3 regions of the Halalkalibaculum sp. DA3122 genome follow, and region 1 is predicted to be linked to each of the others. Evidence: riboswitches for the same ligand, from Rfam matches in the RefSeq annotation. Region 1 holds a riboswitch; each other region holds the start of a gene.

Evidence for each region. A riboswitch is a leader RNA that binds a small molecule or an ion and turns the genes downstream of it on or off. The one in region 1 is predicted to bind thiamine pyrophosphate.
Region 2: another riboswitch for thiamine pyrophosphate. It lies ahead of ACG2F4_RS07635 (TonB-dependent receptor); the one in region 1 lies ahead of thiD (bifunctional hydroxymethylpyrimidine kinase/phosphomethylpyrimidine kinase).
Region 3: another riboswitch for thiamine pyrophosphate. It lies ahead of ACG2F4_RS07290 (magnesium transporter); the one in region 1 lies ahead of thiD (bifunctional hydroxymethylpyrimidine kinase/phosphomethylpyrimidine kinase).

What each region holds. Positions count from the first base shown of each region.
Region 1 is NZ_JBINJF010000001.1:270,211-280,824, forward strand. Features, by position in the region: gene hemW (radical SAM family heme chaperone HemW) at 1-391, opposite strand, end outside; gene ACG2F4_RS01095 (gamma carbonic anhydrase family protein) at 454-1,002, opposite strand; gene thiE (thiamine phosphate synthase) at 1,252-1,872, opposite strand; gene thiE (thiamine phosphate synthase) at 1,869-2,495, opposite strand; gene ACG2F4_RS01110 (thiazole synthase) at 2,488-3,276, opposite strand; gene thiS (sulfur carrier protein ThiS) at 3,441-3,650, opposite strand; gene thiO (glycine oxidase ThiO) at 3,685-4,788, opposite strand; gene tenA (thiaminase II) at 4,875-5,549, opposite strand; gene thiD (bifunctional hydroxymethylpyrimidine kinase/phosphomethylpyrimidine kinase) at 5,606-6,442, opposite strand; TPP riboswitch at 6,495-6,598, opposite strand; gene ACG2F4_RS01135 (DsbA family protein) at 6,805-7,386, opposite strand; gene ACG2F4_RS01140 (IscS subfamily cysteine desulfurase) at 7,412-8,557, opposite strand; gene nadC (carboxylating nicotinate-nucleotide diphosphorylase) at 8,671-9,501, shown strand; gene nadA (quinolinate synthase NadA) at 9,633-10,614, shown strand, end outside.
Region 2 is NZ_JBINJF010000008.1:77,641-88,254, forward strand. Features, by position in the region: gene ACG2F4_RS07630 (DMT family transporter) at 1-342, shown strand, start outside; gene ACG2F4_RS07635 (TonB-dependent receptor) at 394-2,796, opposite strand; TPP riboswitch at 2,938-3,033, opposite strand; gene ACG2F4_RS07640 (M28 family peptidase) at 3,309-4,598, shown strand; gene ACG2F4_RS07645 (M14 family metallopeptidase) at 4,953-7,478, opposite strand; gene polX (DNA polymerase/3'-5' exonuclease PolX) at 7,687-9,447, shown strand; gene ACG2F4_RS07655 (aldo/keto reductase) at 9,917-10,614, shown strand, end outside.
Region 3 is NZ_JBINJF010000007.1:162,306-172,919, reverse strand. Features, by position in the region: gene ACG2F4_RS07295 (L,D-transpeptidase) at 1-318, opposite strand, end outside; TPP riboswitch at 1,303-1,398, shown strand; gene ACG2F4_RS07290 (magnesium transporter) at 1,401-2,384, shown strand; gene ACG2F4_RS07285 (phosphoribosyltransferase) at 2,624-3,274, shown strand; gene groL (chaperonin GroEL) at 3,403-5,037, shown strand; gene ACG2F4_RS07275 (hypothetical protein) at 5,177-5,779, shown strand; gene ACG2F4_RS07270 (PRC-barrel domain-containing protein) at 5,879-6,214, shown strand; gene ACG2F4_RS07265 (hypothetical protein) at 6,346-7,299, opposite strand; gene ACG2F4_RS07260 (metallophosphoesterase) at 7,844-9,661, shown strand; gene ACG2F4_RS07255 (SusD/RagB family nutrient-binding outer membrane lipoprotein) at 9,962-10,614, opposite strand, start outside.

The DNA of each region.
Region 1 (10,614 bases):
GATTCATGAACTCCAGAAGCTCCGGCTTGAACGACTGCACGCCCATGCTCGAACGCGTGATTCCCACATCCAGCAGATCGCCGAGGTAAGCCCTGCTCACATCATCGGGATTCATCTCCAGAGTAATTTCTTCGGTCTCCAGCAAGAAGGTCTTGCGGAGGGCTCTCATGATGCGATCAAGAGCTCCAGCGTTTAACAGCGATGGCGTTCCGCCCCCGAAATAGATCGAACGCACCGGCTCTTCGGTGTATTTTGTATCCTGGTATGATTCGACCTCCTCGATCAGCCTCTTCACGAACTGATCACGGTAGCCCGTACGGGTTACGAAATAGAAATCGCAGTACGAGCACGCCTGCCTGCAAAACGGGATATGGAGGTAAATTCCAGACATTGCATTCGTTAGAGGTTGAATGTTACAGGTTTCTCAAACCTATAACCTGCAACCTGCAACTTTCAATTTTTTGGACTATAGAACGGGTTTTCATCGTAGGTATCTTTCTGCTGGTACGCGCGGGAGTACTTGATATAGTTTTCAGAGTGTTTCTTTATGGATGCGATCTCCTCATCGCTCAGCTTCCGCTTCTTCTGCACCGGCGATCCCATGTAGAGATAGCCTGACTCCAGCGTTTTGCCCGGGGGGACCAGGCTGCCCGCTGCCACGATGACATTGCTCTCGATGACGGCCTCATCCAGCACCGTGGTGTTTATGCCGATCAGCACGCGGTCGTGGATGGTGCATCCGTGAATCATGGCGCTGTGACCAATTGTCACTTCATCGCCAATCTTTGTGGGACCCGTTTGATTCATCACATGGATGCAGGCGTTGTCCTGTACATTGCTTCGCTTCCCGATCTGGATCCAGTTCACATCGCCCCGGATCGTCACGTTAAACCACACGCTGCTCTGGCTGCCGATAGTGACATCCCCGATAATATCAGCGCTGGGAGCCACGAAAACAGTGTCGTCAAATTGCGGTGATCGGTTGATAAATTCGTAAATCATCGTTTTTCGTTAATAAGAATTGGTTATTGGCAACTGTTTGTCCTGTACGTTGCGAAGATAAGCATAAAAGTTACCTATTTCGTATTGCGTACTGCGTATTTGGAAGTGTTCCTCAATTCATATCTGTTATTGCAATACGGAATACGCAGTACACTACTGGCGCGAGCGTCCCGCTCGTGTCCTTTTTTAACACCTTTTTGTTGCTCTACATACTGCTTCTCTATAATACTCTCGAAGCAGCGTTTCAGGCTACACGGTTTCTACAAACTTGCGGGCTGCCTCACCCGGATCGTCTGCCGCGCAAATGGCAGAGGATAAAGCTATGATATCCGCTCCGGCCTCAAATACATCCCGGGCGTTCTCCAGCGTGATGCCTCCGATAGCCACTAGCGGAATCGAAACCGCCTCTGCCACCTCGCGCAGCGTTTCCAATCCGCGTGGCGGGTAGTGTTTTTGTTTAGTGGTAGTTTCGAATATATGACCCAGCGCCACGTAATCAGCCCCGGCCTGTTCCACCTGCAGCGCTTCTTCAACTGTTGATGATGTACCGCCAATAATCTTCTCCTTTCCAAGCACCTTCCGCGCAGCGGGAATGGGGAGATCGTCCTGTCCCAGGTGCACGCCGTCGGCCCCGCCTGCCAGGGCCAGATCCGCCCGGTCATTCACGATAAACGTTGTTTCAGTACCTGATGTTATCTCGGCGATTTCCCTGATCTCAGCGATCGATTCCCGCGCCGTCATCTGCTTGTTGCGGTACTGGATCATCTGCACGCCCGCTTCCACGGTCATCATGGCTAGTTCCACATGGGAGAAACGGTGTTGAATAATTGTATCCGTAATTAAATAAATGCCTTTTAAGCCTTTGCTCATAACGTTGATAGTAATTGTTCCCATTCCTGAACTTTTGCAGAAACATCCTTCGCCCCCATAATCGATGAAATTCCGGCAACACCATATGCTCCTGCCTTTAAACATCCCGGAGCACGTCCTGTTGTGAGTCCCCCGACGGCGTACACCGGAATCGAAACGATTTGACTCACGTGACGCAGCTTGTCAAGACCCTGCGGTGCTCCATATTTCGCTTTTGATGCGGTATAAAACACCGGACCAAACAGCAGGAAATCGGCGCCGCAGCTCTCTGCCCGGACAGCCGATTCGACGGAATGCACGCTGGTGCCGATGATCAGTGATGAATCGAGCTCCTTAATATCTGCAGGAGAGATGCTGGTTTCCCGGCAGTGAACGCCATCAGCCCCCACGGCCAGGGCGATGTCTGCGCGGTCGTTTACAAATAATTGTGCATCCCATCTTGAAGTTATCTCCCGCAGCTTTTCGGCATGTTCAAACAGCGCTCTGCCTGAAAGATCTTTCTCCCTGAGTTGCACGGCCTTAATCCCGTTACGGCATGCCTTTTCCACCACTTCGGCAAGCGGACGCGGCGCACATTTTTTTCGATCGGTAATCAGGTAGTATCGGAAGGATGTTCTACTCATCCGTGCCCGAGACCTCAATTCGGCCCTCCATCGGGCTGGAAGCGTTGGCGTACAACCGGCGCGGCATGCGTCCCGATTCAAATGCCAACCGACCTGCCTCGATAGCCAGTTTCATCGCCTGTGCCATCTTCACCGGGTGCCTGGCCTGCGATATGGCCGAATTCATCAGTACCGCATCCATCCCCAACTCCATCGCGATGGCGGCGTCAGAGGCCGTACCCACCCCGGCGTCCACAATCACCGGCACATCCACTTGTTCGCGAATAATCTGCAGGTTATACGGGTTGCGGATGCCCATACCGGAACCGATGGGGGCTCCCAGCGGCATGACGGCGGCACACCCCATCTCGGCCAGCTTCTTGCAGGTAATCGGGTCGTCATTGGCATAGGGCAGCACGACGAAATCTTCCATAATAAGCTGTTCAGCCGCCTTCAACAACTCGGCAACATCAGGGAACAGCGTCTCGTCATCACCGATCACCTCGAGCTTCACCCAGTTGGTATCGAGGGCTTCGCGACCCAGTTGCGCGGTCAGTACCGCTTCTTTGGCGGTATAGCATCCCGCGGTATTCGGCAGGATAAAATAGTTGTCCCCGTCGAGATAGCTGAGGATATCCTCCCCTCCGTCACGCTCCAGGTTTGCCCGGCGCAGGGCAACAGTCACAATCTCGGTGCCGCTTGCGTTCAGTGCCCGGCGCATGGTCTCGGGATCAGGGAATCGCGCGCTCCCCACGATAAGCCGGGAATCAAATTCCTTGTCTGCTATCTTCAGTTTACTCATAATTTTTTAAGTCAAATTAGGATACTCTATTCGAGGGCTTTGCAAAACCGTCTATGCTATTTTGAAGCGCAAGCTTTTTTAACACAGATACCGTTTTCTCTTACTGGTTCAAATCACAACCTTAAACCGGGACAGGTGCTGGATCAGCGATTCTTCATTCCAACTCATCCTCCCTGTGTGGCACGGATAATTTCGATACGATCCTCTTCATGCAGTTGCTGACGGTCCCACTGGGATTTGGGAACGACGGAATCATTCAGGGCAACGGCCGTTCCCTTGCTGTCTCCATCGTCTTCGACATCAAACTCGGCCAACAGCTTTTTCACTGTGTTGGCTTGTGTATTAACAGTGTCTCCATTTACAGTCAGTTTCATAATTTTATAGATCCTTGATTTTCGGGTTTCTTTTCTAAAAACGACCGGGACGAAACGGTTCAAGAACCTCAGCGACCGTCCCATCCAGAATTTCATCCGCTATTGAATAAACAGTTACAGGCGTCAACAGGATTCCGTGGCGGTAGTGCCCCGTGGCGTAATAAAGCCCTTCCATCTCAGTCTGGCCGATAATGGGCGCATGATCGCGGCTGGCGGGTCGGAGTCCGGCGATGGTCTCCACCAGCGGCAGGTCGTAGATGGAAGGCACCGCCTCCCAAGCCTCTTCCAGGAGCTCCTTCTGCCCCCCCGCCGTAGGTGTTTGGTCAAACCCCTTCTCCTCGCTGGTGGCTCCCAGCCGGATCGTACCGTCCTCTTTGGGAACCAGGTAGAATCGCGGCGATCGCACGATCCCCTTCAGGTCACAGTCATCTGTTTGTTGAAGCGTTATGATCTGTCCTTTCACGGGACGAATCGGCGGGTTGATCTTATCTGGAATACCGGCAATTTTCCCGGACCAACAACCAGCGGCCAAAATCACTTTATCAAACTTAAAATTTGAGGATGCCGTTGAAAGACCTCTAAGTGTACCCCCGGCAAGATCAATCTGCTGCACCGCATTTTTTTCCAGCAGCAGACCGCCCCGCGATTCAAACGCTTTCCTGAGGCATCGGACCAGCGCCCGGTTGTCGATCTGGGCGTCATCCGGCAGCCACACGGCCGATACGATCTTTGGCGAAAGCAGTGGTTCGCGCTCCCGGGCCTCTGTTCCCGTTATCATCTCAACCGTCAATGATAGCTCTTCCCTGAAATTGTATAGTCGTTGTAGGTGCTCGGTATCATCGCGGTCGACGCCCACCAGCATGGTTCCGCACCGGTCGAATTCAGGAACATTTTCAACATCTTCGGCCAGCTCCTCCAAAAAGCGCGGGTACAGGCGCAGACTCTCCTGCCCCAGCTTCATCAGCTCGATCTCCTCGAACCCCACTTCTGCGTAGGGAGCCAGCATCCCCGCTGCCGCCCGGCTGGCCTCCTGCCCGACGGTGCCCTTCTCAAACAGCGTGACTTCGGCTCCCCGCCGGAGCAGCTGCCAGCCGATACTGAGTCCGATAATACCGCCGCCGATAATGCCGATTTTCATATTTTGGAATCTTTATTTGTATTCTGTCTCGGTGTTTACAGGGCGTTGTGCCTTACTTTCAACGCACTAATTCGGCTTGATACTGCCTATTCTGCCTCCTCCAACACCTCCAGCAACGGCCACTGCTCCCTGCGATAGGCGCTCTCCCAGAACATCCACTCCAGCTCGGTGGACTTGACAAACGCCTCGGTCATCTCTTCCAGTCGCTCTTTGGATTCACGCTCCGCTACCTCGTCGGTGATCTCAATAGCGCGATCCACGCTCTTGTTGAACTCTTCTCCCGCGTAGGTATCGATCCAGTCCTGGTAGGGATTCTCTTCGGCTGCATTTTCGTAGATCTCCAGTCCCACTTCCCGGTATATCCAAAAGCAGGGGAGCAAGGCGGCTATATTTACGACATTATCTTTTGTAGCTGCTGTTGAAAGCAGAAAGTTGGTATATGAAAAGCAGGAGGGAGATTTTTTGGGGTTCATCTCCGTTCCGTACTGCTCGTAAAAATTCTGGTGCAGCTGCCGCTCTACGACCACCGCCTCGCTGGCAAACTTGAAAAAGTCGTACATCTGGGTTGTGGAATCACAGCGAACGCCGGCCAGGGAGAGCGCCCTCGAAAAGTCCGCCAGGTACAGGGTATCCTGCTTCAGGTAGAACAGGAATATATCTTCGGGTAGTGTCCCATCGGTCAGTTCCCGGATAAACGGCAGTTCAAGGATGGCGTCGTACATCGGTTCAATAGTTGACCAGAGCTCGTCGGTGAATTTCATTCTGTGATCTGGATTTACTTTTCAACAGTTAGTTATGAAGGTAGTTTATATTTTCGTTACTGCCACCACTGATAAAAATGGTGCAGCGGGCCGTGACCTTCGCCTATGCTGTATTCGCTGCCTGCTCTTATGGCACCGGAGATATACTCTTTGGCGTCCTGAACAGCCTCAGGAAGCGGCTTCCCTTTTGCGAGTCCCGCCGCAATGGCTGACGAAAGGGTACAGCCGGTGCCGTGGGTATTCGGCGTATGAACTCGTTCTGCCTGGAACCAGTACACCTCCCGGCCGCTGGTGTCTTTCTCGTTCAGTACCAAACAATCGATGCTTTTCTCGTCGCTGAAGTGCCCGCCTTTCAGCAGTACGGAGCGGGGCCCAAGCTCCAGCAATTTCCGGGCAGCCGATTCCATCTGTGAGCGGTCTTCAATTTGGATATCCAGCAGGGTCTCTGCCTCCGGCAGGTTGGGCGTAATATTCGTACTCAGCGGGAACAGGCGCTCTTTTAACGTTTCAATTGCATCATCTTCAATAAGCCTGGCCCCGCTCTTGGCCACCATGACGGGATCAAGCACTATGTTGTCAACAGCATGAGTTTCCAGGCGATCCGCAACTGTTTCCATGACAGGAGTGTTGAACAGCATGCCTATTTTTACAGCATCTACGCCCAGATCACTGATAACAGTATCGATCTGCAGGGCCACAAAGTCGGGCGGCAAGGCGTGGATACCGGTGACGTCAGTGGTATTCTGGGCGGTCAGGGCGGCCAGTACCGACATGCCGTAACACCCCATCGCAGCAAAGGCTTTAAGATCGGCCTGAATTCCCGCACCGCCCCCGCTGTCAGATGTCGCGATGGTCAGTGCCCGGGCATACGTCTTGGCTGGTGTTTTTTCCATGGATAAACAGCAGTGATTTTATTTAGTGCTGTTTACCGGCAGAAGATGGGCTGAAGTTGAGGTGTCGTTTCCCTCCGCTGGTACTAACCAGGTCAAGTGTTGAGGATCTTATCTCAGCCCTTTCGCCTGCGCGAAAAAGCACTCCTAACGACAAACAGCGGTCACTAAGTGAACAAGAGGATATTACCGAAAAACACTACGCTATGCAAACGGTAAAGAAGGGCCGTGCCTTATTCAAAAGCATTAATTTCCGGATTAACTGTCTGCATTTAACTTATTGATGCGTGACGGGTAACGAGTAAAGAGTAACCCGTGATGCGCAGTAGAAGCAGCGTTACTCCTCACTTATTACTCGTTACAGATTACGCATCCTCCGACATCTGGCTTTCCAGGAGAGATTTAAACTGATCGTAGGAACGTGGAAGCTGCTGTACCTTGATGCCGTTGATAAAAAATGTGGGCGTTGAGTTCACCCCCATATTGACTCCTTCCTGCTTCTGTTCCATCACTGTTTTTTGCGTTTCTGCAGCATTCAGGTCACTTTGAAACTGCTGGACATCCAGTCCCAGTTCCTTTGCATATCCAATAAAAATCGACTGTGGATTCCCAGAACTCGACCAGTTGTCCTGGTTCTCGAACAGCATATCATGCATCGCCTTGAACTGCCCCTGGTTCCCGGCTGCCTCGGCTGCACGGGCGGCCAGCGCCGCAAACTGATGGCTGTTCAGCGGAAAGTAACGGTATTCCACCTTCAGTTTATCCCCGAACTCCTCTTTTAGTTTTTCAACAACCGGATGGTAATAGGCGCAGGCCGGGCATTGGTAGTCGCTGTACTCGGTCAGTACGATATCGGCTTCACTGTCGGACTCCTGGGCAAAGGATCCCGCCGCGGTTAACAAGAAAATAAAAGTCGAAAACGAGAGGATTTGTAGTAAACGTTTCATAAATCGTTATCTGGTTTAAGATTCGTTAAAGCTTAATCATACTAAAATGCCTGGTCAATACCTTTTCCAGGATATTAAATGCTTCTGAGATCTCCTCTTCCGTTGTCTGCTTGCCTAACGAAATACGGATGAACTCTCGTGCCTCCTGCTCATCACGCCCCAGGGCCACCATGCTGGCCGCCGGTTTTTCCGAGCCCACCGAACAGGCGCTGCCGGTCGAAATTGCCAGTCCGTAGCGGTTGCACTCGATCATGGCGTACTGCCCCTCCATGCCGTGAATACGCAGCCCAATAATATTGGGAAGGCTGTTTTCAGGGTCGCCCTCCAGGGTAACATCGAATTCACTTTCCATCAGCAGATCCAGGAACTGGTTGCGCAGGGTTCGTTCCCGTTCCAGCTCATCTTCCCGCTGCCTGGCTATATCACGGGCAGCAGCCATAAAAGCTCCAACGCCCGGCACGTTCACTGTTCCCGAAGCAAAGCCTTTTTCCTGCGTTGTTCCCGGGATCACCGGCTTCCAGCTCAAAGCAGGCCTGACGTACGCGGCTCCCACACCTTTGGGGCCGTATATCTTGTGTGCAGAAATGGAGATACTGTCCAGATGGCAGGCTTTCACATCCACCGGGATCTTGCCAAAGGTCTGCACGCAGTCGCTGTGAAACAGGATGTCGCGTTGATCCAGCAGCTTGCCGATCGACCGCAGGTCCTGTATTGTCCCGATCTCGGAGTTGCCGTGATGCACTGACACCAGGATCGTGTCTTTGCGGAGCATACTTTCCAGGGCAGAGAGCTTCACCCGTCCTTTTTGATCCACCGGTATATATTCCACATCATAGCCCTGTTCTTCCAGGAGCGCAAATACGTTGCGCACGGAAGAGTGCTCTCCCCGGGTGGTCAGCAGGTGTCCGCTCCCGTCTGTGTTTCCCTTTACAAGAGATTGAATCGCCAGCTCATTGGAATCGCTGCCTCCTCCCGTAAAGTAAATACCGCGGGATTCGGCGTTGACCATATCCCCGATCGTCTGCCGCGCCTGGTCCAGAATCTGCTGGGCCGTGGAGCCGAAATCGTGCAGGCTGCTCGAATTGCCGAAATGTTTTTTTGCTACCTCCCGGTACACCTCAATGGCACGGTCGCTCATCGGGGTGGTGGCGGCATAATCCAAATAAATCATCCGACTTAGTTAACTCGTTGAAAATGCTTATTATTAGAACTTAAATATATGGATTTAACCTCAGAAAGAAACAGGTAAGTCCGCTGACTTACTGATAATACTTCTTACCATTTGTGGAAAAGCTTAAACTTCGGGATATCATAGCAGAAGCCCTGGAAGAGGACCTGGGAATGGGTGATTTGACCAGTAGCTTTTTTGCACCGGATCACATTTCAACGGGATTTTTTACGGCGAAAGCGGATGGAGTACTGGCCGGACTTGACATAATCACGGAAACCTACCGCCTGCTGGATGAGCGTATTGAAGTAGACCTGTACCGGCAGGACGGCGACCGCATAGAGCAGGGAGAGGATATTGCGGAAGCGGAAGGCCCAACAGCGCCCTTGCTGAGTGGCGAACGGGTGATCCTGAATCTGCTGCAGCACATGAGCGGTATCGCCACGGGCACCAAACGGGCGGTAGAGGCATTGCACAGCTCCCACACCCGCGTGTGCGATACACGGAAGACCCTGCCCGGCCTCCGGATGCTGCAAAAATATGCGGTACGCTGCGGCGGCGGATACAATCACCGCTATCGCCTCGACGACGGCGTGATGCTCAAGGACAACCATATCAAGGCCGCCGGCGGTATAAGTAGGGCAGTCAGTCAGTTGCGCAATGAACTGGGGCTGATGGTGCGAATCGAGGTGGAAACGGAAACGCGGGATCAGGTGTTGGAGAGTGTTGAATCGGGCGCTGATATCATTATGTTTGACAACCAGGCGCCCCCGGAAGTGAAACAGCTTGTTGAACTGGTGCCGGATCACATTATCACGGAAATCTCGGGCGGTATCACCATCGATACCATCGGAGACTATCGTGACACCGGCGTCGATTATATTTCGATGGGGTCACTGACCCATTCGGTAACCGCACTGGATATCAGCTTTAATTTGAATGATTAGTTATCTTACATTGCATATCCCGGACATAGAGAGTTGTGTGAGAAAATGACTTTTTACAGAGATAAGATCATTGAATTTGTTTCAACGCCCGGGATGACGACAATACAGCCCATACAAACAAGATCAGCACTATGGAAACGCTAGATTTTTTACAGCAAGATGAACAGGTAAGCCTGCCGGAACGCTATCGCGAGATGGAAGAGCCTGAAATGGCGCAACGCATCCGCGAAATCAAGCAGAAGTTCGAAAACCGGCTTTTCATGCCGGGCCACCATTATCAGAAGGATGAAGTGATCCAGTTTTCGGATGCGCGGGGCGACTCTCTTAAACTGGCTCAAATCTCGGCCCAGAACAAGGAAGCAGAATATATTATCTTCTGCGGCGTCCATTTTATGGCGGAAACGGCTGATATGCTGACCGACGACCACCAAAAGGTAATCCTGCCCGATATGCGGGCCGGCTGCTCCATGGCCGACATGGCCAATATCGACCAGACCGAGCGCGGGTGGAATGTCATGCAGGAGACTTTTGGTGACACCATTCTGCCGCTGACCTACGTAAATTCAACCGCTGCCATCAAGGCTTTTGTAGGCCGCAACGGGGGATCAACTACCACATCCTCGAATGCCAAAGATATCATCAAGTGGGCGTTCAAGCAGAAAGAGCGCATCCTGTTTTTGCCCGACCAGCACCTGGGGCGCAATACAGCTTACGACCTCGGTATTCCACTTGACCAGATGGCCGTTTGGGATCCGCAGGAAGAACAGTTTGAATGCGAGGGTCCCCTGCAGGAAGCCAGGGTGATTCTCTGGAAAGGGCACTGCTCGGTACATGAGAAGTTCAATGTCAAGCATATTGAAAACCTCCGTAAAAAAGATCCCGAAATTAATATCCTGGTTCATCCCGAATGTACTTACGATGTCGTACAGGCCTCCGACTACAACGGGTCCACCAGCTATATCATCAGCACAATTGAAAACGCCCCCGCGGGGAGCAAGTGGGCGATCGGTACCGAAATGAACCTGGTCAACCGGATCGCCAATGAACATCCCGACAAGGACATCGTGTCGGTAAACCCGTTTATGTGTCCCTGCCTGACGATGAACCGCATCG
Region 2 (10,614 bases), on a different contig from region 1:
CTGATTCAGGAGCCCTGGCTTAACCTGGGCATGTGGACCTGGATTGCCATCCTTGCCGGAGGGGCTGTGGGGGTGGGCGTAGGGCAGTGGGTCAAAGTTCGGGCCCTCCGCTCTCTTGGACCCACGCAGGTGGTAATCTACGGGAATCTCGTCCCCATCGCCGCCCTCCTCATCGCCTGGCTGTCCGTCGGTCAGAATCCCTCGCTCTTCGAAATTATCGCCTGTATTTTAATTATCGCGGGAGCTATCCTGATCCAGGTTATCGATGCACGGAGGACAAGAAGAACGAAATCGAAGGAGGACGATGAACTCTCCGTGGTTTCCAGCGCCAAGCAGGAGTAGCAAAGACTGCAGGAAACGTGAACCGGGTGTCACCATCCCCCTTTTCAAGACTCAAAACTCCATCTTAACCTGCAACATCGCATTGCGCCCTGCCTGCGGATAATAATAATTAAAGTGCTGCTCTTCTTCTCCTGCCACCCATCCGAAGGTATAACCGTTGGTCTCGTATTTTTCACTCAGCAGATTGTTAATCTGGAGCGTTAACTGTACCGCCCGGGCAAAGGGAATGTCGACAAAGCGGTATCCCAACCTGACATCATGCAAAACGTAGGGATCCAGCGACCGGCTTTTGGTCTCGGTATTGTCGAGGTACTGGCGTGACACATATTTACTGATCAGTTCCGCAGAAAACTGGTCTTCGGTAAAACCGAATACCGAATTTCCGATAACAGCCGGAGAAAATGAAAGAGCTGTATTTTCATAGGTTGCCACCTCCTGTCCGCCCAGGTAGTAGGTATAATTTTCAATCCTGTTGCGGCTGAACGTGGCATTCCCGGACCACTCAAGTCCCCGGTACAGTTTTGTGCCCACCTGCAGCTCAACACCTGCACGGTAACTTTCAGGGACATTCTGACGGATGCTGGCACCCACATCGTTGATTTCGCCTGTCAATGCAAGCTGGTTCCTGTAGTTCATATAATACAGGTTGACCGCTCCAAAAAACGTGCTGAATGAGGCGCGGTAGCCCAGCTCCCAGTCATAGAGCGTTTCATGGCTGGGGCGACTTTCCGGCGTGGAGTTGACATACTCTTCGCGCGTAGGCTCGCGGTTGGCCACACTGAACGATGCGTATACCCGCTGCCGGTCATCCACCCGGTAGACCAACCCGAGTTTGGGATTCAGGAAGCCAAGCCGGTCGCTCTGTCGCACATCAACAATCTGCTCGGATCCCCCCGAAGTCTGGGTATCCTTGCCCAGAAAATCATAGGTTATTTCACGGAACTGCAGGTCCAGGAAACCGCTCAGTGTTTCCGTAAAATAGTATTGACCTTTACCATAGATGTTGAAGTCGGTTTTAAACCCGTTGTTGTTATAATAGGTTTCCTCGATACGGCTGTCGCCGGCGTAGCGCGCCCAGATCACCTCGCCAAAATGGTCGCCGTCATACTCATTATATCCCCCGCCCAGTGTTACCGACCAGCGATCCGCAACCCGGTAATCGGTGGAAAAGACAATCCCGTAGAAGTGATTATCCAGCCACCGCCGGCGTACCAGGTCACTTTGGGTGATGGTCTGGCCGCCGATCTGAATCGGCCCGATACCGTAGGTTGCGAGGTCATCTTCGTCGCGAAACTCCTCGTAATAGCCCCGGCCGTAGGTGTAGTGAAACGAGGCGTTGGCATTCCAGCGGTCCGCCAGCTGGTATGAATAGTGGACCTGGTAGTGATCCTGCTGGTAGTTGTCGGTTTGGTCCTCGTAGGTAAACTCGTTGAACTGCCGGTTGCCCACGTTGTTGCGAAAATGTACAGCCTTTTCCCCGGCTATGCCGAGACTGGTTATATACCTTTCAAGCTGATCTGAATTCCCGTTCAACACCGGTTCCGGCACGCCATTCCACGCCTGATAGGTTTCCTCTACGCCGGAGAGCACATCGACCTTGAGCAGACTTCGCTCACCATTCCGGGAACCGCTCAGGTAGATCGATTTCAGGTCGGACGTCGCCCGGTCGATATACCCGTCCGAGATGATTTTGGAGAGGCGACCTTCAAACTGCCAGCCGTTTTCCATCAGGCCCGAACCCAGCTGTACATTTATTTTTTGAGTGTTGAATGAGCCGTAGCCGGTATTGACCTCCCCATAGGGCTCGGGGGTCATCGTCGAGGTCTGGATATTCATCGTGCCCCCGAACGCTCCCGCGCCGTGAGTTGAAGTGCCGACTCCCCGCTGGATCTGGATATTTTCCACCGACGAAGCCAGATCAGGGAGGTCAACCCAAAAAACTCCATGCGATTCCGCATCATTCAGCGGAATTCCATTAATCGTGACGTTGATACGCGTGGGATCGACGCCGCGAATACGCAGGCCGGTATACCCGATCCCCGTCCCGGCATCTGACGTGGTCGTCACCGATGGGGTGGAGCTGACCAGGTATGGGATATCCTGGCCGAGATTCCTCTTTTCGATCTCTTCGCGCTCGATATTTTCGTAGGCCATCGGTGAGGCCTCATCCACCCGCAGCGCCCGAACAAACACTTCGCTGCTCATCACCGATTCCGGAACAAGGGCAATGCGGAGATCGCCGCCTCCCCGCTCCTCAATATTAATCGATTTTGACCTGTAGCCAACAAATGAAACCGTGACTTTTTTTAATCCACCATCGACCAGGAGCAGCTTAAAACTGCCGTCCGCGGCTGTTGTGGTCCCGTTTTGGGTGCCCTCCTGGACAACATGGGCCCCTGCGAGGGGCTCGCTGGACCGGGCATCGATGACAGCCCCCGCGACAGTCTGGCTCAAGGCCGTATTCTGGTTAAAAAATTGAATAAAACACAGGAATACCGCTCCTGCTGCAAAACGTGTGATGTGAGTAAACATGAAAAAATCCTCCATCTTATTTGTTTATAAGAGGAGGAGGTAAACTTGCAAGAAGTGCTGAAGCATGGGAACTCCAGGTTTCCCTACGCCGGTGTTAACCGGTTCAGGTTCTTAGGGTATGATCTCAGCCCGCTGTTGCAAGCACCCCCAACCATTGTGAGTGTGTATTTGTATGTGCCGTAAATATAATGCTACTCGAAAATCTTTCAAAGATAAATACCAGAGGGTTTTGCAAAACCCTCACTTCTTCGTTCTGAGGGAGTTGTACTCCCGTTAAAAGCTCAATAAGGTCGACAGTACAACTCCCTCCCAACAAAATAGCAGGTTCTGCAAAGGTCTTTGCCAATCATTTTATATTGTAACAAAGTGATTTACTGTTGCAACTTTCATGCTGTATTCCCGATTTTCAGGTACTGCTTAACTCAATTGTTGCTATGAACGGTAGAACCCCGGTATTACTGGCATTCATGTTCTTTTTTATTTCATGCGGACCGGAACAGTCGTCCCCGGAAGCGCCCCAGGCACGACTTTCCGCCACCATTGAACCCGGCGATATCAGGACCCATATCCAGTTTCTTGCCAGTGATTCGCTGCGGGGCCGTGCAACAGGCACGGCCGGGGAAGCGATCGCAGCCAACTACATTGCCGATGCCTTCAATCAATTCGGGATTGCACCACTGGGCGAAGACGATACCTACTTTCAGCCTTTCACCGTGACCACAGACCATCTCCACAATCCGCCCCAGGGGGATACCTCCCGGCAGCGGGAACGGCCTCTTCTCTCCCGGAACGTAGTGGGAATCATAAACGGAAGCGAAGAACCAGATTCCTACATGATCATCGGCGCCCATTATGACCACCTCGGCACGGGAGGATACGGCTCGCTCGCCAACCGGCGACGGAACCAGATCCACAACGGAGCCGATGACAACGCCTCCGGCACGGCGGGCATTCTTGAACTGGCGCAGTACTTTTCGGTTAATTCTCCCCGAAAAAGCTTGGTCTTTGTTGCATTTTCAGGGGAAGAGATCGGCCTGCTGGGATCGCAGCATTTTGTCGACCAGCTGCCGGTACCGGCAGAGCAGGTCGAGGCGATGATCAACCTCGATATGATCGGGCGACTGCAGGATAACAAACTGCTCATTTTCGGCACCGGCTCCGCTGAGCGGTGGGAGCAACTCATAGCAGAAGCCAACACCGACTCGCTTCAGATCGAGACTTCGGCAGATGGAACGGGAGCCAGCGACCACACCAGCTTCTATAACAAGCAGATTCCCGTACTGCACTACTTCACCGGTACCCACGGCGACTACCACCGTCCCACTGACGACGCCGGGCAGATTAATTATGACGGCCAGGACAAGGTGCTGGAGCATGTGCGCCGCGTGATACAACAGCTGGACAAACCTGGCAGCGAGCTTACATTCACGGAAGTTCCGGCCAGTGAACAGCAGAAGGGGATTAGCATGAAGGGCGTGACCCTTGGCGTAACGCCGGATTACGGCTTTGACGGCACCGGCATGCGAATTACAGGGGTCAACGCCGGTGGACCAGCCGGGCGGGCCGGACTCCGGAGTGGAGATGTAATCATAAAGCTGGATGGCCAGCCCCTGAAGGATATCTATGAATATATGGAGATTCTGGGCGGGCTCGAAGAAGGGGAAACCGGTACCGTTACCGTCCAGCGTGGAGAGGAGGAGCTAACCCTCGATATCCGGTTTTAAGCGGTCGCATTTTTCCAATCATTAAGAATTTCGACGCTTTATAAATATACCATCCAGGAGTCTGTCGGACTTAGAAAATCGTTACGAAAATATGTCAGTTTGAGACAGATTTCGTGATTCTTTTGAGGGGAACAGTGGTTCTATTTGCCGAAAAAGAGCACGAAATATGGCCAAATCTGACGCTTTTGCAATAGGTTTAGCTAAGTCCGACAGACTCCCAGTACATTTAAAAAATTGCTTACTTCCCATGGTTCTTCCAAGCGTGAACACCTGATATAGCCCGTAACTTATCTCCTAAATTTAACTAACCTTTAAAGAATCGTATCACCTCTCACGTCTGGCGTTTGCCATCAGTTACTGTCCCACCATGAATACCGCATTCCCAAAGAGCAGGTTCCCGTTGTGCCAAAAAGCGCGGAACAGGGGATTATCGATCATATACACCACTCTTCCCTCCCCGATCTCCTGAACCCCGAACGTCAGCGTTTGTTCCAGTTCCTGCTCGGCCCTGTAGCCGATAAATCCACTCAGGTGGGCATCTTTTCGGGCAATCCCGACATTCCACCCATCCTGCAGGTAGCGATATGCGTCGGTATCCAGCTTAAGAGAAAAATAGGTGTCTCCGAGCCCGTACCCGAGCGGATGCGAGGCATCAATCAAAATTTTGAAGACAGATCCGCTGTTCGCTTCGCTGACCCGTTCTCTCTGCTGTTTATAAAATGAAGTGCCGTAAGCGGGATCACTGTCTTTAGATTTGCTCTCCTCTTTTGTAGTCAGGGAAAATCCCTCCCTGCCAGACAGAAAAGCGTTGGCCTGCCGCAATGCAACCAGTCTTCCCCCGCCGGCGACCCACTCCCTTATGGCTCGCAGGCGATCGTCATCAATGATGCCCGCGTAACTACCGCCTGGTAAAATGAGCAGATCATACCTTTGCAAATCTACATTGTCAAAATAGCCGGAGTCCACCAGCGTGACGGGATAATTAATCTGCCGGTCAAAAAAGTGCCATATTTCACCTACGTTGCCGGCGGAAGTACCTTTACCGGAAAGGACCGCCACCCTTGGCTTTTCTAAAAAGCGAAACGAATCAGATCCAAAATTGGGACCGGAATCCACCCAACCTGTGGAGACGGGGTACAGCGGCTGCCCGAAACCGTTTGCTGTCTGTTGAACAACCTGGTCAAATTGAGCTCCGAGCTCCGCGTTTGCATTCCGCGTAATCACCAGCGTCCCCGGATCGTACCTGGTACCGTCAATAACAAATTGACTGCCGGCAATATGGATGTCAATGCCCTTTTGGAGCAGGGCTGCCACCATCCGCATATCGCTCAACGACTTCCATTCAGCCAGGTAGGCATAGGGAGTTCCCGCACCCTCATTCTGTACCCGGGGGACCGGCGGTTGGCCGGGAACGGGATCGACACGCTCCTTCAAGGCGTACCCATCCAAACCAAAAGCGTAATGTTGTCCCCATGCGGTAATATCGTAGGTGACGGAATCGGTCAACTCCGGATTTGGCTCAAAAAAGATGCGTGCCAACACCGACTTCGGTTGGTATGCACTTACAAGGTAATCGTCCGTTGTGAGATCAAACTGCTCGTACTCCCCGGTTTGATAGTTGTTCCCGGTATAGGTCTCTTCCCGCGGTGCCATGCCGTACCGCACCCGGTGCTTTTCCAACAGGCTGAACAGCGAGCGGAGTTTGTCGGGATTATTATCACCGCTGATTACGTACGTTTTGTATTTGCCCGCCGGGTTTTCGCGCGACTGCCGGTAATAGGCGGCAAACTCGTGCACGATCTCTTTAGCATGTCGGGAGGCTATCTCAATCGTCGAAAGGCCGGTGGTGACGTGGTGCGTCAGCCGATCTCTGAGTGTCAGGGTGTCCCCTTCTGCCTGGATGATGCGGAGTCCCGCCTGGCCGGCCTGCTCGTAGGTCATCCCGATGGACCCGTTATAGGTGGGGTAGGTATCCCCGTAGCTTGGATAAAAAAGATCGAAAACCTCGCGGGTAAAGTAGAGCCAGTTGTTGGCATCAAAATAGTCTGCGTGGTTTTTCCCGATGGTGTACTGAAACTGGCGCTGCCATTCCGTTATCGCCTTGTGAAACGGTTCGGCGGCCGGGGCAAAATAGTAGGGGGCGTTGTGGTTCTGCTCGTGAAAATCCACGTGGATGTGAGGCAACCATTGCTGAAAAATTTCGTTGCGCTGGCGCGATTCTTTCTGCGTCAGCCACGCCCAGTCCCGGTTCAGATCAAAATAATAGTGGTTGGTACGTCCCCCCGGCCACGGCTCGTTGTGCTCTCGGGCATCGGCATGTGGATTTGCCTCGTCCCCCGCCGTCTCTTTGTACCAGTGGACATACCGGTCGCGTCCGTCGGGATTCAGCATCGGATCCATGATGACCATCGTATTTTTCAGCCACCGGCCGACATGGTCATTGCCGGGACGGACCAGCTCGTAGAGCGTTTTCATGGCCGCCTCGCTGCCGGAGGCCTCATTACCGTGCACGTTGTAACTCAACCAGACGATAGCGGTTGAGTCTTCCGTGGAACTCCCCTCTGCCAGGCCGGTGCGCCTCAGGTTGTTAATGCGAATTTCTTCAGATCGACCAATATTTTCTTCCGAGGAAACAATCAGGTATGTGAGTGCACGCCCTTCGTTAGATCTCCCATACTGCTGCAGCTGAACCATCGGGGAGGCCCCGGCCACCTGCCTGATGTAGTCCATCACTTTATAATGGGGAGTCCATTCCGCACCCAGTTTGTATCCCAAAAAATCTTCCGGCGACTGCAAGTCAGACTGCGCCTGCACCAATACCGGGGAAACCAGCAGAAACCCGGCCACATATAATAACAGTTTATGAATTCGCTTGATCATAGGACCACTTCTCACTTCTCACTTCTCACTTCTCACTTCTCACTTCTCACTGAATGATAGATAGTACTAAATGGTTTCTAAACCACAAAATGGCCGAGAGCTGTATGTTTTAAAAAGGAAAGAATATTTTTACTGCTTTTGAAGATTGTATTTTTGATTTTAGCTCTCACAAGAAAATGCATATCAAACCGATTAAACCTATTTCAATATGTCTGTAAGCAACCAGGAGGTCGCCCGGCGGCTTCGCGAAATTTACCAACTGATGCAACTGGCCGGTGAAAACCGGTTTCGTGCCATCGCTTTTGACCGGGCTGCTCAAACGATTGAGGGGCTGGGCGAAGATATTAACACCTACATTACAAGCGACACCCTGACCGACATCAAGGGGATTGGATCCTCGATCGCGGAGGATATAAAATCATACGCAGAGACCGGCAAGATCGATGTACTGGAAGATCTGCGCGCGAAAATCCCGGAAGGGGTCATCAAATGGCTGGATATTTCCGGGCTCGGACCGAAAAATATCGCCAAAATCCACAAAGAGCTGGGCATCAGCGAGCTTGAGGAGCTAAAAGAGGCTTGCCAGGATGGGCGTGTGGCCTCGCTCGATGGTCTCGGGGAAAAATCGGCCCAAAAAATTGTAAAATCGATTGAATGGATGGAGCAGTTCGAGGAACGCTGCCGGCTTGACCAGGCCCTGAAAATTGCCGATCCCCTGTTCCATTTTTTGAAGAAGCAGGAGGGAGTCGAACATATTGAGGTGGCCGGCTCCCTGCGCCGATCCAACGAAACCATCGGGGATGTCGACATTCTTATTGGGGCAAAAAAGAAGTATGGGCCTTCCATCTTTGACGCGTTTGTCGGGCACGAACTGGTCGTGGATGTGCTTGGCCGCGGCGACACGAAAAGCTCGATCCGTACTAAAGAGGGTCGGCAGGTAGACCTCCGTATCGTGACGCCAGCCGAATTTCCTGCTGCCCTGATGTATTTCACCGGCAGCAAGGAGCACAATGTTGTGATGCGGCAGCGGGCCCGGGAACGCGGCATGTCGCTCAACGAATACGGGCTTTTCAAACTCAATGAACAGGGGGAGACCGATTTTGACCAGCCAATCGCGTATGCTTCGGAGAGCGATATTTATGAGCACCTGGATCTCCATTTTATTCCACCCGAGCTCCGGGAAGATCAGGGTGAAATCGATTTTTTTGAAAACCATGAAACGATGGAGCTTGTCAAAAAGTCCGACATCCGCGGCGTGCTCCATGTACACAGCACCTACAGCGATGGAAAATACTCAATCCGCGAGATGGCCGAAGCCTGCCTAGAACGGGGATATGAATACCTGGGCTTGTCGGATCACTCCCAGACGGCCGCTTACGCCGGGGGACTTTCACCCGATGAAGTCAAACGGCAGTGGGACGAGGTGGACCAGCTCAACGAGGAGTTTAAATCTTCCGGTGCCAACTTCCGTATTTTCAAGGGCATCGAATCTGACATACTGGGCGACGGCAGCCTCGACTACGATGATAAACTGCTCGAAGGCTTCGATTTTGTGATCGCCAGCGTTCACAGCGCCATAGACCAGCCCAGGAGCAAAATGATGGAGCGATTTCGCAACGCCATTGCCAATCCTTTTACCCGGATGGTGGGTCACCCTACCGGCCGGCTGCTGCTAAAACGAAACGGCAGCGACCTCGACATGAATGAGCTGATTGAGCTGGCCGCGGAGCATAATACGGCTATTGAAATCAATGCCAACCCGCTTCGCCTGGACCTGGATTGGCGCCACGGCAACAAGGCCCGGGAGGTGGGACTGATGTCGGCGGTCAATCCGGATGCCCATACGACGGAAGGGATCGACTACATGAAGTACGGTGTAATGACAGCGCGCAAAGGCAAATTTGAGAAAGAGCGGATCCTGAATACGAAATCTGCAGATCAGGTGGAAACGTTCTTCCGCAACAGGTAATTGAGTTTTTGAAGAAAACTTTGCAAAACCCCGGTTCCTCGACCTGAGGGAGTTGTACTCCCGTTTAAAAGGTCAATAAGGCCGGTGGCACAATCCCCAACAACATAGCAGGTTCTGCAAAGCTTCCTTGAAGTGGATTTTGGAAACACCGTTGTTTTGGCTAGTTTCGTGATTTTCGCAAAGCTCTTTTTGAACTTACCTTTGAGACACTGATATTTTGCGCATGGAATCATTAACACCTTCTGCTGGTTCCCTGTGTAAAGCGACAAGCCGGTCCGTCACTACTGATGTCACGAACGGGCCGACTTGCAACCGATCCCGGAGTGTTCACCTGGGAATTTGAGCTGTAAATCATTTAGCTATCGAGGGGCTCAAGTAACATATTCTTTAGTGAATAACCCGGGCTGCGAAATTTATGGGAATTGGTATTAACTCAAATCATTAATTAAACCATTATTCAGGGACAATCATGAAATACAGAACACTTGGCGATACCGATTTGGAACTTTCAGTGGTAACATTCGGCGCCTGGGCGGCCGGCGGCTGGATGTGGGGCGGAACCGAGCAGAATGACGCCGTGGATGCCATCCGTGCATCTTATGACCTCGGCGTCACCTCAATCGATACCGCGCCGGTATACGGACAGGGACTCAGTGAAAAAATTGTGGGAGATGCTATTAAAGACATCCCGCGCGACAAGGTTCAGATTCTTACCAAATACGGCCTTCGCTGGGATACTGACAAAGGAACCTTCTACTTCAAAAGCAAAGACAACGACGGCAACGATATCGACATTCACAAATACGCCGGTAAAGAGGCGATCATTAAGGAATGCGAGGAAAGCCTGCAGCGGCTCGGTACCGATTATATTGATCTGTACCAAATTCACTGGCCGGACCCTTCGACACCTATCGAGGAGACGATGGAAGCGGTACTGAAACTCAAGGAGCAGGGAAAAATCCGCGAGGCCGGCGTCTGCAATTACAGTGCCGAGCAGATGAAAACCGCCGAAAAAACGATCAAGCTCGCCTCCAACCAGGTTCCATACAGCATGGTGCGGCGCGATATCGAAGAAGAAGTTGTGCCCTACTGTATTCAAAACAACAAGGGCATCCTGGCCTATAGCCCCTTTCAGCGGGGCCTGCTCACCGGCAAGATGAGCCCGGG
Region 3 (10,614 bases), on a different contig from region 1:
TCCCTCCCCGGTATGGGTGCGCAGATCGACAACTCTGCCGGCCATGGCCAGGTACTTATGCTCATTGCTGCCCACGCGCACCGGGGATTCATGGATCACGCTATCGTTTTGCCAAATGCGGAGTTTGAATTCAGGTATGTTCAGATCAAGCCAGGTCTGTTCGAAAAGCAGTTTCAGGCTGGTAATTCCCCGCTCCTTTAAGTCATAATAATCGGTAGCCGCCAGTGAATCGATCATCCAGGATTTATTGCGAATGATCAAGTGCTCAGAAATCGGGTAGGTGAGCAATGAGTCAAATCGAAATACGATTTTGTCCATCACCTTAAAATAGTCCTTGACCTTTACCGTATCCTTAAAAAAGTGGAGGGGCTGAGAGTTGCTTGAAGAAGTCTTGATTCCGGAAATATTCTAAAAAAAACTGTGGGTTCTTTTTTGTTGTAGAAAATCAGAAGAAGCGTAGCCGTTACTAACAGAAAAAATATGTTTCGGAATGTTGTCATGTGCATGGATCTATCTATATGATTGATCTCATATCAGAGATATATCATTAATTGGTTTCCCTGGTATTGCAGACGTTTCGCAAACCACCCCATCCTCTGATATCGGTTTCTCATCTGTTCATCCTGAACTCGATGAATGCATAAATTCTTTTCCCACTTCATCAAGTGGTACATAAACAACAAAACAGTTAAGCGGTTCATAACTTTATGTTTATTGGTGTTTATCTTGCTGGTTAAAATTTCACAATATTTTGATATCAAGAAGTGCTTATTTTATTGACAAGGCGTGTGATATAAATCCTTGGAATTTTGTAAAGTGAACTATTACATGCGGGGCTCTTACTTGTATCACTTTCTGGACACCATTGGCCGTGGAAAACTTCATAGTTCGACTGGTCTCTGACCAAATAGAATTTTTAAGTCTATCCAATCATGTGCCTATGCATTTGGATGTGGTAGTAAACCTCTCAATGAAAAATCCTTCTCTTCTATTTCGATAAGGCTGTCTAAACAAAACAACGCATTATTTTGATTTGTTTGTGTAGGTGAAAGTTGTACACTGGCTGACGAAAAAACATTACAAATAGGTTTATCGGCAGGTTCTATATTTTCAATAGTTCTTAAAGAGAGTCTTTGAAATATTGAATTTGTACAGTCGTGAGCGGCACTATGGTGTTGCTAACGGCAACCCCTGAATTAACGGCCGAGGGCTTCTTTTCGAGAACTTCCGGTTCAAGGAAATCTCAAAAGTGTGTACAAACGGCCAACTTCTGCCGACACTTGAATAGTGCCGGCATTGAAAGCCAGTGGTTGAGGGTGCCCCTTTATTGGGGCTGAGAACATACCCCTTGAACTTGACCCGGGTAATACCGGCGCAAGGAAACCGTTGGCTTTTTTGATTTGAACTCCAATATATACCGCAATTCGGTGGCTATATCTTCTCCCGTTCCTCTAGACATTATAGAGTCCAATTTACAAATAGCAACCGATCTTGCGACTACCTCTGTACCGATTGTTTCTCCCGATCTCGATGCCATCGACATCCAGAAAAAACTAACAGAACAAGCCTTTGAGTGTGCCTCCCATATCATTGTTTGTGATGGCCCCAGGTTTGTGGGATTGATACGAATTGAAGATCTGTATTCCGCTGGTGATCACTTGATGGCAAGAGATATTATGGATGAGGAACCCCCGACGATTAGACCGGGAGTAGACCAGGAAGTGGCGGCATGGACCGCGGTGCACCACAAGGAATCGGCCCTGGCGGTGGTAAACAAAGAGGGAGAATTTATCGGCTTGATTCCGCCTTATCTGCTACTACAAGTCCTGCTAAAAGAGCACGAAGAGGATTTGAGCCGGGTGGGTGGATTCTTGCAGGATACGAACAAAGCACGAACCGCGCTGCAGGAACCAATTTTCAAACGCTTTTGGCACCGGCTGCCCTGGTTGTTACTTGGGCTTTTGGGAGCGTTTATTGCCGCGAAGGTGGTGAGTGGATTTGAGTCCAGGCTTCAGGAAGAGTTAACCATTGCCTTTTTTATTCCAGGAATTGTATACCTGGCCGACGCAGTGGGTACGCAAACGGAAGCAATTATTGTACGTGGGCTCTCCGTGGGAGTGACCATCAAGAATGTGCTCTGGCAAGAGTTGCTCACCGGCATAACCATAGGGATTGTATTGGCAGCGATTTCATATCCATTTCTCCTTTGGAACTGGAGTGATCCACAACTGGCGTTTGGAACGAGTCTGTCCCTGCTTGCAGCCTGTTCCACGGCCACATTAGTTGCCATGGTACTGCCGGTTCTGTTCAACCTGATTGATATTGATCCGGCCTTTGAAATGGTCCCATCGCAACCGTCATCCAGGACGTGCTGTCTATCCTGATCTACTTTTTTATCACCACGGCCATCATGTTCTGAATAGCTATTGGACGGTACCCCACCCTCAACCTCCAACGCCAGGCCATTACAAGGGAGTTTCGCCTGAATATCCTGTGTAGGAAAACCCCTCTCAACCATTTGGTAGAAGCACCTATAGGGTTGGTAACTCGTTTTAAGGAAGTTAAAGTTATTAATGCGCAGCTTGATGCATTAATAGATTAACTCTCATCGGAGAAAACAGTCATGTTTGAGAATCGAAAAGAGGCAGGTATAGAGCTGGGCAAGGCCCTCAAAAAATACAAATCGGCAAGGCCTGTCGTGTTGGCTATTCCTCGCGGTGGAGTGGAAGTAGGGTATTATGTAGCACGAGCCTTGGAATGCGACTTTGATGTAATCATCACCCGTAAACTCGGCTATCCTCAACAGCCCGAAGCTGCCTTTGGAGCACTTGCAGAGGATGGAAGCCTGTACCTTGACCCGTGGTCAAACCAATATCTTACCAGAGATATTATTACCAATGTTCAGGCAAAGGAAAATAAGGAAATCCAAAGACGCATTTTGAAGTACCGCAATGGAAAGGAACTGCCCAGCCTGAGGAATCGTGTAGTCATCCTCGTGGATGACGGTATTGCCACTGGAGCGACCATTTTTGCTGCTCTTAGAATGTGTCGAAAGCACCAATCCAAAAAGATCGTAATAGCAGCTCCGGTTTCGGGACTAACCAGGCTCACTGCACTTGAGGCCGAAGCAGATGAAGTGGTTATACTGGATAAATATCAATATTTAGCAGCCGTTTCACAGGGATATCGTAATTTTACGAACCTTAGTGATGAAGCTGTGCAACGCTACCTGAGTAACTGGCGTAATCAAACAATAAAATCTTCTCCAGCCTAATTGGCAGGGATTTCCCTTACATGAGCTAGAAGAACATTTCTTACATGCCGTTTGGTTTCAAAGCCTATACCCATCTGTTGTTTCCTATCGTAATTTATTTGAGTAATGAATTTAACAAGGAGAACATTATGGCTTACAAAAAACTACTTTTTCAGACTTCAGCCAGGGAGAAACTCTTGAAAGGAGCTACCACTCTTTATGATGCCGTTCGCATAACCCTGGGTCCGAAATCCAAATCAGTGTTGATTGGCAAAAAATGGGGAAAACCGCTCGTATGTAATGATGGCGTAACTATTGCAAAAGAAATGGACCTGAAAGACCCCGAAGAGAATCTAGGGGCTCAGGTGTTGAAAGAAGCTGCCGAGTGTACCGGTGACCTGGTGGGGGATGGGACCTCTACATCAACAATTTTGGCTTATACTATTTTTGCCGAGGGACTCAAAAATGTGGCTGCCCGGGCCAGTGCTATCGAGTTGAAGAGAGGGTTGGACCGGGGATTAGCCGTTGCTGTTGAGGCATTAAAAGAAATTTCCAGACCGGTAAAAACACACAAGGAAAAACAGCAGGTGGCCACCATATCGGCGCATAACGATAGTGCCATTGGCGACCTGGTGGCCGAGGCTATCGATAAAATTGGGCCTGAAGGAGTGATTACGGTGGAGGAGGCCAAAGGTACGGAGACCCAGGTTGAAGTCGTAGAGGGTATGCAATTCGACCGTGGATATCTTTCCCCATACTTTGTGACAGATGCCGAGAAGATGGAAGTTGAAATAGAGAATCCCCGAATTCTGCTGTATGACAAAAAGATCAGCAATATTAAAGACTTGCTTCCCATGTTGGAAGAGATGGCCAAACAGCAGACCGGGCTTGTGGTGATCGCTGAAGATGTGGATGGGGAAGCCCTGGCCAGCCTTGTGGTGAATCGAATTCGGGGTGTCCTATCCTGCGTGGCCATTAAAGCACCGGGCTTTGGGGACCGCCGGACGGCCATGCTCCAGGATATCGCCCTGCTTACCGGCGGGCAGTTGATATCGGAATCGCTGGGCATGAAGCTTGAGAATATTACTACGGAGATGCTGGGTTCGGCACAGCGCATTTTGGTGGACAAAGATACGACAACGGTTATCGGCGGAGGTGGAGATAAAGGGGCCATCGAAGGGCGATGCAACGAGCTTCGCAGGCAAATCGAGAAATCAGATTCTGACTACGACAAAGAGAAACTGCAGGAACGACTGGCCAAACTCTCGGGTGGTGTCGCCGTTATCCGGGTGGGCGCACCTTCCGAAACGGAGCTCAAAAGCCGGAAAGAAGCTTTCGAAGATGCCATCAGCGCCACCAAGGCGGCCATTGAAGAGGGGATCGTACCGGGTGCCGGCCTGGCCTTGTTGAGAACAACTAATGCCGTTGAGGAAGAGGCCAAAAAAACAGAGGGAGATGAAAAAACGGGTATCCTCATATTGCGGAGGGCTTTGGAAGCACCCGCCCGGCAGATTGCTGAAAATTCGGGAGTCGATGACGGGGTAATCGTTGAAAAGATGATGGCCGGGGATGGGAACTATGGTTTTGATGCCGCGCAAAACCAGTTTGTCGACCTGTATAAAGCCGGTATTATCGACCCGACCAAAGTGGTTCGAATCGCGCTCGAAAATGCCGTATCGGTGGCCGGGACACTACTGCTTACCGAAGCGACGATGACTGAAGTCGAAGAAAAGCCCAAAAGCTTCCGTGATGAAGCCGCCCTGGAAGATGGTATGCTAGAGTAAAACAGGAGTAATCGGTTTTTTGGGTACCTTATTCATCTACATCGCTTGCAATATATTTCGAATAAGATGTGAGTAACGATTTACCATATTTAACCTTAGCAATATGGATGGCATACATGTAATTCAGGAATACGCATCTATGTCGGAGAAAGATGCCCCACAGAACTCCCCTAAAGAGTTCCTGACTTTTTGTGGCGTGTTGGGCCTGGGACGACTAGTCATTGAAGGGAAGGAAAATGCCGTTGAGCTCTTACGAAGAGCCGCTTCCGATGAACGCTGGCGAATTCGGGAGGCCGTAAAAAAAGCACTACAGATTATTGGGAAACATGATTTGGGCCAATTGTTTATTATCGGCAAAGACTGGATTAATGGAAATATGTATGAACAAAGAGCAATCCTAACGAGTATTTGCAGGGAGGAATTTTTACGGGATCCCAGTTATGCAAGAGAGACTTTCCACTTACTTGAAAAAGCAATGAACAGTATTGCCGGAGCGAAAGCATCTACCCGGGAATATAAATTATTGAAAAAAGCATTGGGTTATTACTGGAGCAGTGCCATCCTTGCTTGCCCGGAGCAGGGAAAGCCGATGTTTGAACATTGGCTGTTATCAAATGATCCGAACATCAGATGGATCTTGAAAAAAGCCTTAAAGGATAAGCAACTTATCAAAAAGGAGTCCCATTGGGTTGCTCGGTGTCGCCACAAAATCATAAATGTGCAAGATGAATTGTTGAAGTAGTCGTTCATATCCCACCCCCCCCCAAATAGGGTGATAGGGTGAAATAATATCGAAAGGGAAAATGTGATGAGGAGTTCTATTCAATTAGTAACGAATATCATGGGAAGGAAAGTAAAGAACAGGGATGGAGAGGATGTCGGAGTTATTCAAAATATCATGATTGACCCGGGGGATGGGATGATACTCTATATTATGTTATGCTATGCGGATTTCGTGGGTAAAATGCATCGTCACTTTGCGATTCCCAACAGTTTGATGAGACTTAAGAATAATCAGGAGAATGGCATTTTTTTTGAAATCGAAGAACAAAAATTATCAAGCGTAGAACGATTGTCAGATATCACAGGTACCACACATACTTTTACGAAGTATCAACGTGTATATGAGGTGGATCAGGATGCGCCGTGGTTTTCAGAGTTCCATCTATATACATAGCAATTATTTTAACAAAGCTTTATTGTGTTATTTATCTGAGCCTCCATTAACTCGCGGATCTCCTCACACCGAGTACAGCTGGTTACCAGTTGAGAAGCCCGGTTCAAGACGCCTTCAATACCAGGATATCATCACCGGTTGGCTTTGACGAGCTTCTGCAGCTCGCTGATGACATCGGTGAGCAATCGCCGGGTATGGGGACCCACGTCGGTGCTCGTACAGCTTAGTAGTTGGCTGCAAGCGAGGTGGGAATCAGGTTGTTGGGGCTGGGGAGAGGTCGGTTCTAGTTCGGTTTTGAGCGCCTTGGCCAGGGCCTGGGCCTCCTCTTCGCTGATATAGGGAGTACCAGCCGGTGGTTGTAATAGCTGCTTTTGTCCTCCCTGGCCAGCAAACAGCTGGGAGATCACGGTGAAAAACATGGGGGCATTCTCCTCCAGCATATCCAGCATGCGGCTGCCCGCGTCCCGGCCGCCGGCCCGCTGCTCCATCTCCATGCGGAATTTCACCTTTTCCAGTTCTGCGAGCTCTTTTTCGAGAGCTTTGAGGTCACTTCGGTGCATTTCCTTGAGCCGGTCAATCTCGTTGCGGTGGGATTCCTTTAGGTCGGCCAGCTCCCGCTGGTGGGTCAGCAGCGTAGCCGTTTTGTCTTCGGAGAGCTGGCGCTTGAGCCCCATGATTTCATCGACGAGCTGGCGAATCTTGCGGTCGGCGTCATGCAGCTCGCCTTCCAGCCGCAGGGCGCGTTGCTGGTAATAATTTTCAGGAGCGGTTCTGCTGGCGGCAGCAGGTTCTTGGCCCAAAGTATCGGGCTGATCCTCGGGTGGGTCAATGCGAAAGCCGATCACAATATCTTCGTCGATGCCGGTGTGCAGAGAGTACAGGCCCGGTTCTAATTTGAATATTGCTTTTACCACATTGAAGGGCTGCCGGAAGTTGAACGGTAGCTCTTTCTCTACTTGCTGGAGCCCGTTAGTAGTACCGGTAATGCGCCCAAAAATCGGCAGGCCTTGCTCCAGCTCTAGCAGGAAGGTGGCGTAGTCCCGCTCTTGGGGTTCGTTCGGCTTATTTTCCAGCGTTTCAGGCATTGGCTTCGTGTTCGTTGGCATGGGGTTATTGCGTCAGTGTGACCAATAACTGATATCAACGTAACACTAATTCAAATTAGGAAAAATACCCCGGGATGGGCTGGAACAGGGTGCAATGGGGTGTTAAAGAATGGGACAGATTGGGATAGATTGTTTTTTTAAAATACCCTTTTACGTTCTTGAACGTGATGAGTTAGTTCTCAAGAGTTGCGTCGGTCTCCTTGGCAAACCAAGCTGTCGCCTTTGCTTGAGTTGACGGTTCTCCTTACGGAGTCACCGCAGTTATTGCTTAGTGGGCCGATCTTGGTGGCGACCTCGTCCATATAGCCTTGTTTGAGCCAGTTTTGCATCGTCTTAAGTAATAACGGCACCTCTACTGGCTAATTCAGTTGGTACTGCAAATTTTCGGATGGGATGGGGCGTCGAAAATGTGGCATAAGTAGATCCATAAAAAGTAATGTGATTTTTAGTATAAAGTGTAGTGGTTATACCTCATGTTAAGTGTAGAATGGTTCAAAATTAACCGTTCTACACAAACCTAACCATGTTTTCAAAACACTTACGTAATACTCATATCGCGATAGTACTCCCAGTGATTTTAGTTCTTTTTCTCCATTTTACCGCTAACTGTCAGAATCAGCAACTGGGTAAAAGTACAGATAAATCTGTATTCGAAGCTTCTCTAGAATCGAATTCTGCTGAAATTCATAAAATAAAAAAAGCCTTCAAGCAACTTGATGTTCCAAGTCGCCCAAATCGGCTGAATATTTTTTCAGATATAAATTGGCTGTACGCCAAGGGAGCTTCTTCTGAGCGACTCGATGTAACCCTTCACGACCTGCCGGGTTCACTGCAACCTGTGACGATACGCCATCGACTGTTGGAGCCGGATAGCCCAATGTGGTACGTCACCCAAATTGCATTCCCGCGCCCCGTCACCCTCCGCATCAATGCTGATGATGGTGCGCAGGCCTGGTACGGCGGGCAACGCATATCGGTATATCGCGGACGCTTTTTTCATTTCCCCGCCAGCTCTTCACCTAAAAAGCTGGTAATCCGCGTGTTGAATAATGCCATGCACGGCGGACTCAACTCTGTACACGCTTACAACCATCAGGAATTCATGCACTATGAACGCTATCGAAAATTATACCGAAGAGTTGAGCTATTCGTTGAAAAGGCGATTCAGTTTGAAGAACTGTCTAATACCACAGTCAACACTATTTTATTAGCAATAAACAATCCAACCGAAAAGACTGTGGCAAGTGCTGAAAAAGCACTCAAACATCTGCCCTATTTTGAAACCCCACCCTATCTGCAGCACGTTGGTCCAGGGAAGTTATCGATCTTGTGGGAAACAGATATCCCCACATCGCACCAGGTTATTTGGGGATCTGACCCTGAACTTATGAATAATACCATAGAAAGTGATTCATCGTATAGAATGCATGAGATATCTCTATCAAACCTGGAGCCCGGCAAAACTTATTACTATCAAATAAAACAGCATGAAAATCGCTCCAGGGTATATCCCTTTAAACTTCCGAGGGACACCACTCACTTTGAGTTTGCTATCTGGGGCGACAGCCAGAGCGGGTGGGAAACTTTTGACCAGGTGGTACATGCCATGCAGGCGCATCCGCTTGAATTCACAGTAGGTGTTGGCGACCTGGCCGACCAAGCCTGGCGCCCTCAAGAGTATACACGGCTACTGCAAACCCTGCACCCGATGAGTGCTCACACCCCGGTATACCTGGTGCCAGGCAACCACGATTATGACGGTTTTTACGATTCCATGATCGCCAAGGATTTTCATAAATATGCCCGTAATGGTAACGAACCACCCAGAACCTACTACTCTTGGTCCAGTGGTAATGCTGCTTTTATTGCACTTGATCCACATAACACATTTCCGGTGGGCATTGAACCAAATTCTGACCAATACAAGTGGCTGGTCAGTGAACTAAAGAAGCCGTTTTGGACTGATGCTAAATGGCATTTTATTGTGCTGCATCATCCACCATATGCACAGGGCTGGCCGGGCTACCACGGGGAAGTTTCGGTTCGCGAGGCCTTGGAACCTCTTATCGAAAAGTACAATATCGATTTTGTGGTTGCGGGGCACAGTCATGCGTACGAGCGATTGATCAAACAATATGGGAATCAAACTACGTATTATATTGTGACCGGAGGAGCGGGTGGTAATATTACTACAAAACCGGAACTTTCTGATTACCCCAAAATGGATACAGTATTATTTACTCATCATTTTACACGCTGGCAAGTTCGGGCTGATACAATTTTATTCCAGGCTATTGACAATGATCGAAAGGTTCTTGATGAACTGACTATAACAAAATAAGGCAAAACCCCAACAACTCTGGATTTGGGTGTTCATTTTACGAATAGAAAAACCGAACCCTATCAAGCTTATATATTGAGGTTTATCGCATTCCAAAATGGGATTTCATTTCCACATTATTAGTTTTTTAATACACACTAGACGGTAATTTCCTGGGTCTGGAGTTGGTCATTTCCGCGAACCAATACTTCACATTTAAGATATTTTCCGTTTAGGCAGCTATTAAACATGAAAAAGGGGAAGGATGAGCTATCATCCTTCCCCTTAATTTTGAGTGTTTGGCTCTGGATTTAGTCCAGCTTATTCATCCCACCAAACATGCGTGTTGATACTGTTTTCTCCCTGTCGGCTAATCGCCTCATCATAATTCTGCTGGTTCGTGATTTGTGCCGAGAAGGGATATTCCATGCGGACCGGAATTTGGTCGTCATTGTCATTGGCGATGGATGGCTCCAGTTCAGGGAAGCCGGTTCGTTTCCAGTCATTCCAGGCTTCTAAACCTTGTCCGTAGAGGGCGATCCATTTCTGTTCGCCAATCAGCTGCAGGGCATTTGCGGGATCAAAATCAACCTCAGCTTCGGAAAGGTAGCTGTCGACCCCGGTAACTCCATGTTGATCAAAGGACGCCCGAATGCCTTTCTCATAATAACTTTCCACCGAACCGGAAATAAATCCTTTTTCGGCGGCCTCGGCCATCAGGAAATTCAGTTCAGCGTAAGTCATTATTACGCCGGGCGTCTCAGCCTTACGAAATGCCGACCCGATTTTTGAGGTGCGGTCCATACCCAACTTGGCAGCATCCTCTGGCATAAGGCCGTTCGGCACGCCTACATAGAGGCTATCCTGTGGCTTGGTTGCCGAAGTGTACTGCGTGGTATCCGCATATACTTCCAGCCGGGGATCGTTGAGCTGTTTGAGGCGATCAACCAGCGTTTTACTGACCCTGAACTGGT